Regions from separate parts of the Paracoccus sp. TOH genome, predicted to be linked through region 1. Evidence: riboswitches for the same ligand, from Rfam matches in the RefSeq annotation. Region 1 holds a riboswitch; the other holds the start of a gene.

Region 1 (4,827 bases):
GAAATACGACGCCCGCATCCTCGGCCTGCCGACCCCGCCGATGGAGGTCACGCCGCTGGACGACCGCCGCCTGGTGGTGGACGCCTTCGCGCGCTGGCAGATCACCGATGTGGTGCAGTTCCGCCGCGCCGTCGGCGGCGGCGGCATCGAATTCGCGCAAAGCCGGCTTGAGCCGATCGTGACCAATGCCATCCGCCAGGTGCTGGGTTCGGTGCCCTCGACCACGGTGCTGTCGGATGACCGCACGGCGCTGATGAACCGCATCCGCGACCTGGCGCGCGAGGATGCCAAGGATCTGGGCATCCGCGTCATCGACCTGCGCCTGACCCGCACCGATCTGCCCGAACAGAACCTGACCGCGACCTATGCGCGGATGCGGGCCGAACGCGAGCGCGAGGCCGCCGACGAGATCGCCCGCGGCGGCGAGGCCGCGCAGCGCGTCCGGGCCGCCGCCGACCGCACCGTGGTCGAGCTGACCTCGGAGGCAAGGAAGCGCGCCGAAGTGGTGCGGGGCGAGGCCGATGCCCGCCGAAACGCCATCTATGCCGATGCCTTCGGCCGCGATCCCGAGTTCTTCGCCTTCACCCGCTCGATGACCTCCTATGAACGGGCGCTGCGGGGCGAGAACAGTTCGCTGGTGATCCAGCCGCAAGGCGAGTTCTTCGACTATCTGCGCAATGACGGGTCCGAGCGTGCCAACCCGGTGCCGGCGCCGGCCCCCAAGGCCGGAGCCGAGACCGGGACCGAGACCGGGGCCGAGGAACCTGCGGCCGAGACCGAGGGCGCGTTGCAGCCGGGCGAGACGCCCGCGCCGACCGAGACCAATCGCGAGGGCCAGCCGCTCGGCTCGAATGCGGGGGTGACGCTGACGCCGCTGCCCGAAACCCTGGCGAGCCCACCGCAAGAGGAATCGGTGGTGCCGCCGGCGCCGGCGCCGGCGGACTGAACCGCGGCCGACGACGAAAGAAACGGCGGGGCGCCTTCTGGGCGCCCCGCCTTTTTCATGCCGCAACGGTCCGGGCCGGGTTCAGTCGGGTTCAGTCGGGTTCGGCCAGCAGGCTGTTGCGGCGCGTCTCGTCCTCGGCGATCTCGCGCTGCCATTCCCGCCAGATCGAGACCAGCAGCGCCATCAGCACCGGTCCGACGAACAGGCCGACGATGCCCAAGGTCTTCACCCCGCCGATCAGCCCGAAGAAGGTCGGCAGGAAGGGCAGTTTCACCGGCCCGCCGACCAGAACCGGACGGATGGTCTTGTCGACGACGAACAGCTCGCAGGTGCCCCAGATGAACAGCGCCGCGCCCTCGACCGGCGAGCCGCTGGCGGCCAGGTAGATCGAGACCAGCGTGAAGCTGAGCGGCGCACCGCCGGGGATCAGCGCCATGAAGCCGGTGATGACCCCGAAGGTCACCGGCGAGGGCACGCCGGCCAGCCAATAGGCCAGACCCAGCACCACCCCCTCGCCGATGGCGATCAGCGTCATGCCGGTCACGGTCGAGCTGATGGTGGCCGGAACCACCCGCGACAGCCGGCTCCAGCGGTCCGGCAGGATGCGTCGGCCGACGCGGTCCACCTGCGCGACGATCCGGTCGCCGTCGCGGTAAAGCACGAACAGCGTGATCAGCATGAACAGCAGCGTCAGCGCCAAGTGGAAGGCCAGCGAGCCCGCCGTCACCGCGCCGCGATAGATCGCGCCGATATTCGAGCCGCTGACCAGTTGCACGATCTCGCTGATCCCGCCGGGCCGGCCGATATAGGTCTGCCAGTTCTCGTTCAGCCAGTCGCCGATCTGCGGCAGATCGACCATCCAGGCCGGCGTGGGCGCCCCGGCGCTGTTGACCAGGATCGCCCAGTTGATCCAGTCCCGCAATTCGCGGAAGGCATAGACCAGCGCCAGGGTCAGCGGCACCACCAGGAAACAGACCAGCACCAGCACCAGCAGCGCCGCGGCTCCGGTGCGGCCCAGGTTCAACCGGAAGGCGGCGCGGTTGCGCAGCGGCCAACTGGCCAGCGCGATCACCATCGCCGCCAGCACCGGCACCAGAAAGCCGTGGAAGAAATAGATCGAGGCCGCGACGATGGCCAGCAGCAGCCAGCGCGCGGCCGAGATATTGGTCACCAGGGGCGGGCGATGCAGCCGCAACCCGGTCTGCCTGGCATGTTCGCCGCGCTGCGTCTGCTGCTCTGCGAATTCGGTCCTGCGTTGTCGGTCCGGCATATCGCCTGTGGTCATTGTCTCCGGTCCTGGTTCGGCGCCGGCCGGCGCGTCATGCTGCAACGAGATAACAGATCGCCCGCCGCTGCAAGCCGGAATGCCGGCGCAAGGCGGGCGGACGCGGCAAGGCGCGCTCACGATCCTGTGGACCACGGGCATGTCAGGGGCGTGACAGCGCCGGCCGGCGCGGCTAGGGTCGCGCCCGACCAAGGGGAGTCCCGGCAAGGGGCTGAGAGACTGCAGGCACAAGCGGCGCGGTGACCCTTAGAACCTGATCCGGATCATGCCGGCGAAGGGATGGTATGGACCTGTCTGCCCCATGCCTCTCCCTGGCCGGCCTCACCCGCGAGGCCATGACGGAAAGCCGGTCTCGCCCCATGACAGGAGGACAGCATGTCCGAACGTTTCTCTGAAATCCTGCGCCGCGAATGCGCCGCCGACTGGACGGCGGCCACCGGCCACCGCTTCGTGACCGACCTGTGCGACGGCAGCATCGCCGATGCGACGATGGCGGCTTATCTGGTTCAGGACCACCGTTTCCTCGACGCTTTCCTGACGCTTCTGGGTGCGGCCATCGCCTCGGCCGACCGTTTCGAATCGCGGCTGCGCTTCGGCCGCTTCGCCGGCATGGTCTCGGGCGAGGAGAACGACTATTTCCTGCGCGCCTTCGCGGCGCTCGGCGTCAGCGAGACGCAGCGGGCCGCCATTCCCGACAAGCCGCCCACCGCCGGTTTCCAGGCGCTGATGCGCGAGGCGGCGGCGACGCGCGCCTATCCCGCCGTGCTGGCGGTGCTGGCGGTGGCCGAGGGGCTCTATCTCGACTGGGCGCGCCGGGCGCCGCAGCCGCTGCCCGAAAACTTCGTCCATGCCGAATGGATCACCCTGCACGATAATCCCTTCTTCCGGGATTTCGTCGCTTTCCTGCAGGCCGAACTGGATCGCACCGGCCCCGCCGCGGCCGGGCAGGCCCGCGATTTCTTCCGCCGCGCGGTGCGGCTGGAGGTGGAGTTCTTCGACGCGGCCTATCAGCCCTAGCCGTCAATCCCCGACGATCTCGACCGGAAGCGGGCCAGCCGGCGGCCCGTTTTCCCGATAGTCCAGCACGATGCGCCGCAGCGCCGTCGGCGCGATGCGCTCGGCGCTGTGGCGCAGCTCGGGCAGGCGCCACCAGCGGAACTCGCGGATCCTGCCGGCCTCGGGCGCGGCCTGGACGGCGGGGCGAAAGGCGGCGGTCTCGATCAGGAAGTAATCCTCGGACTGCCGCCAGCGGCGCTGGCCCAGCGTCATCGTCACCCGGCGGCGCCAGACCAGCGGGCCGGGGGCGGGCAGGGCGAAGCCCAACTCCTCCATCAGCTCGCGGCGCAAGGTCACCTCGGGGGTCTCGCCCGGCTCGGTGCCGCCGCCGGGGGTGATCCACCAGTCGCCGCTGCCTAATCCACCCGCATCAGCAGCACCCGGTCATCGGGCGTCAGCAGGATGGCGCGCATGGCCTGCCTGTCGATGATCCGCATGGCGCCCCCGAGCCAAGGAAAAGCCCCGGTCCGGCGGGTGCCGTCCGGGGCCGCTGTCGCATTGACGAGGATTATTCCTCGTCGCTGTCCGGCACGTCGGCGATATCGTCCAGCGACACGTCGCCGTCATCGTCGTCATCGTCCAGCAGATCATCGTCCAGATCGCCGGTATCGGCGTCATCGTCCAGATCGTCGTCATCGACCAGTTCGTTCTGATCCTCGTTCCGCGCCGCGGTCTTTTCCGAGATCAGCGAGCGCGACCGGCCGTTGGTCAGGCTTTCCACGGTGAATTCCGCGCCGCAGGCCGGGCAGGTCATCGGGTCGTTTCTCAAGTCGTAGAAGCGTGTGGCGCAATGGGGGCAAAGGCGTTTCGTGCCCCATTCCTCTTTGGGCATGGTATTCTCTTTTTCTGCCGCGTTCAGGTAAATCCGCTGTCCCCTGCCATAGCCGGGCGGGGCTGTCAAAGCCTTTTCCCCTTGCGGGCGGGTGGCGGTGCAGGGGAAAGATGGAGCAACAGGCAGGCCGTCGCAAGATGCGGGACAAGATGGACAGGATTCTGGTCGGAGGCGACATCCCGGTGACGCTGCGGCGCTCGGCCCGGGCGCGGCGCATGACGCTGCGCGTGGCGCGGGCGGGCGGCGAGGTGGTGCTGACCCTGCCCAGCCGCACCAGCCTTTCCGACGGCCGCGCCTTTGCCGAGTCGCGGGCGGAATGGCTGCGCCGCACCCGGGCCGGGATGCCGGCGCTGCAGCGGGCCGAGCACGGAGCGCTGCTGCCGGTCGAGGGTCGGCTGCGCCGCATCACCCCGGCCGAGACCCGGCGCGTCGCGCTGACCGAGGAGGCGCTGCTGGTGCCGCTCGGCCGGCCGGCCGGCGTGGTGGTCGAGGCCTGGCTGAAGCACCTGGCCCAGGCCCGGCTGGTCGCGGCCTGCGACCGCCATGCGGCGGCGCTGGGGCGCGGCTTCCGGGCGCTGGCGCTGCGCGACACCCGCTCGCGCTGGGGCAGCTGCACCCATGACGGGCGGCTGATGTTCTCCTGGCGCCTCGCCATGGCGCCGCCCGAGGTGCTCGATTACGTCGCCGCGCATGAGGTGGCGCATCTGG
Region 2 (4,827 bases), on a different replicon from region 1:
GGAGGCGGGACATCTGGCGGGTTACGCCGCAGATGTCTACGAGATGGAGGACTGGGCGCGGCCGGATCGACCTGAAGCTGTCCATCCTGGCTTGGTGCAGCGTCGCACGGACACCTTGCTGACACCCCATATCGGCTCGGCGGTTACCAAGACTCGCCTTGCGATCGAGCATGAGGCGGCTGACAACATCATTGATCTTCTTGAAGGCCGCAGACCGCGAGCCGCTATCAATGAGCCCGCGTCTGTTCTCTAACAAGGTATCCTGCATGTATCATCTGTCTCATGTCGCTGCCTTCGTTGAAGTCATCGAGACGGGAAATTTTCGTGCGGCATCGCGACGGCTGCAAATCTCGCAGCCTACGGTTTCGAACAGCGTCAGGCGCCTTGAGGATATCCTAGGGGTGCAACTGGTAGATAGAGGGAACGATCGCTGTGTTCCGACGCGGCACGGAGCCATATTCTTGCCATTTGCCAAGAGCCTGCTGACGGTTTCTGCACGTGCCTTTGACCGCTTGCACATGGAACAAATTCAACTGGGTGCGAGCAGCAACATCGGTATCTACCTCATGCCGGAGCATCTGAAGCGCCTGCATGGTGCCAAAGGGCGCTCTGCCAACTTGGTAATCGCCTCCAACCTGGAGATCTTAGAAAAACTCCAGAGAAAGGAAGTTGATCTTGCTTTCATGGAGTGGTGGGACGGCCGGAATGGATACGAGGCCAGCCTGTGGCGCACCGAGAAGCTCATTTTGATTGTTTCCCCGGATCACCGGTGGGCAAGCAAGGGTTCGATATACTCGTCTGAACTTTTCACGGAGTCGCTGATCGGAGGCGAGCGTGGAACCGGGACGGGCACTATTCTCCGCCGTGCCTTCGGTCAAAAAGCAGATCAGCTATCGATCAGCCACACAACCGGAAGCACTGAAGGGGTGAAGCGTGCGGTCAGAGCGGGACTAGGCGTATCGTTGGTGATGAAAAGCACGGTTCTCGATGAACTGGCTTCGGGTCAACTTTGTGAAGTTTCTATCAAGGGCGTAGATTTGGAGAAGCCAATTTTGGCCGTCCATCCTGTAAAGATGGAGGACGGTTCCCCGGAAGCCGAGACGCTTAGCATCCTCCTCAATGCCAAGACGGTGCCTGTTCTATGTCAGCAGGCTGCACGACCAGCCGAAGCAGCTAACTGAAAGACAGACATGGGGCCTCGAAAGAGATGTATGAACCGCAGCCGAACAGCGGCCGCGACCTTGTAGCGGCAAGATTGCGTGGCAGATGAAGCAAGAATGCCTGACACGTTGTCGGTGCTTTTCGAAGTTCATGCACCGTGGCGCGGCAAATCATCTTGCGAATCTACAGAGACTGTCAATCGGGCGGAGGCGGGGGGTGGTGCGGCCCGCAGCGCAGCGAGGACACGGCCCCCGCAGGAGCCGACGCGCCACGGGCGCGGCGCTTGCCGATTGACCGGCTCGGGCAGGTCTGTTGGGCGGAAAAACGAAAAGGATAAACCGCAGGGCGGGGGTGAGCGCGGCCCTCGGCCGCGTCGATCCCCCGGCCTGACCTTCGGATCAACCGGAGCCGCGCCGCACGCGCGGCTTGCCCTCGATCTTCATGGCCCGCAGCTATCCAAGCACGGCACCCGTGCATCAGGTCGCGCGAGCTGGACGCGCATCATGGCGCGAAGGACAGTGAGCAAGATCCTGTGGGAAGGTTCGGGCCGCGCAAGCGATCGTTCCTTGACAACGGTTCGACCTGTCAACGTAAAACACTAGCGTCGTGTGATTTGACCAGCCGTAAAGCGACGGCTGGTTAGCGGGCGAAGCAGTCAGTCCCTCCACCCGCCACGACGCGGTATTGTTGACATGTACGATACCAAGTGGCCAACCCTCATAGGGGCTGTTGCAGGTTTCAGGATGGCACGACACCGGGAACTTTAACTGTTTGGATTATCAAAGCGTCGGCTTGGTCAGGACGATTGACAATAGAGGCACCGCTGCGCATCCTTACGTCCTCACCAGGGGTGTCCCGACAAGGGGCTGAGATACTGCTGGGCCGCAAGGCAGCGCAGTGACCCTACGAACCTGATCCAGTTCATGCTGGCGTAGGGACGGTGCGGATGCCTTGCCGGTCGCATGCGACCAGTGGGGCATTCTATTCCTTCCCGTCGGTGCTGGGTCTCCAATGCTGCGACGCGAGGAGCCTCGACATGACATCTAAAGAAACCTTGACGGTCACCACCGGACCACTGCCCGCCTCTGTCAAGGTGTTCAGGCCGGGCGTGCTGCACCCCGACATCCGTGTGCCCATGCGCGAGATCGCCTTGCATCCAAGCGCGGGCGAGCCGCCGGTGACGGTCTATGACTCCTCGGGTCCCTATACCGATCCGGCCGCCGAAATCGCGATCGAACGCGGCCTTCCGCGCCTGAGGGAAGGTTGGACGATGAGGCGTGGGGACGTGGAGTCCTACGAGGGGCGGCATGTGAAGCCCGAGGACAACGGTTTTGCCTCAGGCGACCGGCTAACACCCGAGTTTCCCATCCGCCACCGCCCCTTGCGGGCGCGGAACGGGAAAGCGGTCACCCAGCTTGCCTATGCCCGCGCGGGCATTGTCACACCTGAAATGGAGTTTGTCGCGATCCGCGAGAATTTAGGCCGCACCGCGATTCGAGAAATGATGGTGCGCGACGGCGAAAACCTCGGCGCCGCCATCCCTGATTTCGTCACCCCCGAATTCGTGCGCGACGAGGTGGCGCGCGGACGGGCGGTAATCCCGGCCAATATCAACCATCCCGAAGCCGAGCCGATGATCATCGGTCGCAATTTCCTGGTCAAGATCAACGCCAATATCGGCAATTCGGCGGTAACCTTTCATCAGCCCGGCCTCGCCGAGCAGGTCCTCAGGGCGCTCCACGCCCTTCAGCAGTTCGTCCAGCAGTTCCTTGGAAATCGTCATGCATGCTTCCTTTCGAAGAAGCATGGACCGGATCGCTCATACACAGAAGATCTGACACTCTCCTGGCGTCATCTTCCGCTGACCATTGCGAGTATTCGGCCTTGGTGTAGCGGCTGGCATCCGCCTTGATCAGCGAAGCGTCCGCCCCAAAGCTCTCACCGCCCACGAGCCCCTCGACGATGCACCGCGCCAGCACTGCCTCGAAGAGCCGCCGGAACAGATCGCTCTCTCGGAACCGGCCATGCCGGTTCTTCGAGAAGGTCGAGTGGTCGGGCACCGCGTCGGTCAGATCGAGCCGGCAAAACCATCGATATGCCAGGTTGAGATGGACTTCCTCACAGAGACGCCGTTCCGACCGAATGCCAAAGGCATAGCCCACGATGAGCATCCGTATCATCAGCTCCGGATCGACCGAGGGGCGGCCAGTCGTGCTGTAGAATGGGGCGAGATGACGGCGCATGTCTCCGAGATCAACGAAGCGGTCAATGCCCCTGAGCAGATGGTCCGCCGGGACATGGTCTTCTATCGTGAACTCGTAGAACAGCGCGCCCTGCGAAACCTGCCTCGGCCCCATCATCGCCAGTTCTCCCATGCTTCAGGAGAATTGAATCAGCACCAGTGACGTCGCTCAAGCGGAGTTTTTCAACACCATCTCCGCCCTGCCGACCTTCATCCTCCGATGATGCTGCGCGATGGACGAATGGCCGGTCTAGTGAAGCTGCACCGCGGCGATCGGCAAGGGACTGAACGGCAGGTCAGGGCCGATCGCGACGGGCAAGCACATGCTGAAACGGCGAACTCACCCGACATCAACGCGGTCAATTGGGCTCAAACCGGTCATTCGCTGCACCCCGCGCGAACGGCCGCAGTCAGCTTAGCGTAGGATTCCACACTCTCCCGCAAACGACCCCTTATGAGTAGTCAGAAAGATAACCGGCAGGCCAATCTGACGCGCGGCATCCGCGTCGAGATCGCCAGCCTCGTCTACAACATCATCGAGGTCGTCGTATCCGTCACCGTGGGACTTCTGACCGGCAGCGCGGCACTGGTAAGCTGGGGTCTCGACAGCACGGTCGAAGCCACCTCAGCCGCGACGCTGATCTGGCGCTTGAAGGGGGAGAAGGACGGTGCCGGCAAGCGCACGGTCCTGCACCGCAAGAAGGTCGCGCTCTACGTGGTTGCCTGTGCCTTCTGGATCGTCGTCGCGGCGATCCTCTACGAGGCGGTCTCCGCCTTCATTTCGCAGAAGGCGCCGGGCTTCAACTGGTGGGGTATCGCGATTCTGGGTGCTTCGCTCGTGGTCAACCCGTTCCTCGCCTGGGGCAAGTATCGCTATGGCAAACGGCTCGATGCGCCCGCCCTGAAGTACGATGCCAAGGACACCATGATCTGCCAGTATCAGACAATCGTGGTGTTGGCCGGGATCGGTCTGACGCAATGGATGGGCTGGTGGTGGGCCGACCCGGTCGCGGCGCTTCTGATCGTGCCCTACGTTGCGTGGGAAGCGTTTGAGGCCACCAAGGATGCGCGGTCGGTCGAGCCGGAGGAGGCCGACGCTACTGCCGACGCCTGACGTTGCGCATGATGAACCGGGATTTAGGCATGGGCGGCAGTTCTTCGGTTTCCAGATCCAGATCCTGATCTGGCACTTCGTAGTCGATGGCGTTCACGAAGAAACTGCAAAACGCCTTCATCTGGCTGATCGCGATCCACTCGCCCGGACAACGGTGGTTCCTGTGGTGATCACCACCGCCCTGCGGAATGAAGTCGTAGGGGGTGACCTCCCGATCGTGAAACCGCTCGGGCCGGAACTCTTGCGGCGCGTCCCACGAGCGAGCGTCGGTATTTGTGCCGTAGAGGTCGAGCAGAACCCTGTACCCTTT

What was found. A riboswitch is a leader RNA that binds a small molecule or an ion and turns the genes downstream of it on or off. The one in region 1 is predicted to bind thiamine pyrophosphate.
Region 2: it holds a riboswitch for thiamine pyrophosphate, as region 1 does, so the genes downstream of both, NBE95_RS13960 (phosphomethylpyrimidine synthase ThiC) here and NBE95_RS09315 (TenA family protein) in region 1, are expected to answer to the same signal.

The regions. Positions count from the first base shown of each region.
Region 1 is NZ_CP098360.1:1,872,494-1,877,320, reverse strand. Features, by position in the region: gene NBE95_RS09325 (SPFH domain-containing protein) at 1-946, shown strand, start outside; gene NBE95_RS09320 (AI-2E family transporter) at 1,038-2,231, opposite strand; TPP riboswitch at 2,413-2,528, shown strand; gene NBE95_RS09315 (TenA family protein) at 2,607-3,248, shown strand; gene NBE95_RS09310 (NUDIX hydrolase) at 3,252-3,584, opposite strand; gene NBE95_RS09305 (FYDLN acid domain-containing protein) at 3,796-4,119, opposite strand; gene NBE95_RS09300 (SprT family zinc-dependent metalloprotease) at 4,257-4,827, shown strand, end outside.
Region 2 is NZ_CP098361.1:674,440-679,266, forward strand. Features, by position in the region: gene NBE95_RS13950 (phosphonate dehydrogenase) at 1-253, shown strand, start outside; gene NBE95_RS13955 (LysR family transcriptional regulator) at 231-1,181, shown strand; TPP riboswitch at 1,998-2,117, shown strand; partial or broken gene NBE95_RS13960 (phosphomethylpyrimidine synthase ThiC) at 2,198-2,857, shown strand; partial or broken gene NBE95_RS13965 (transposase) at 3,054-3,521, opposite strand; gene NBE95_RS13970 (cation transporter) at 3,858-4,517, shown strand; gene NBE95_RS13975 (cytochrome P450) at 4,501-4,827, opposite strand, start outside.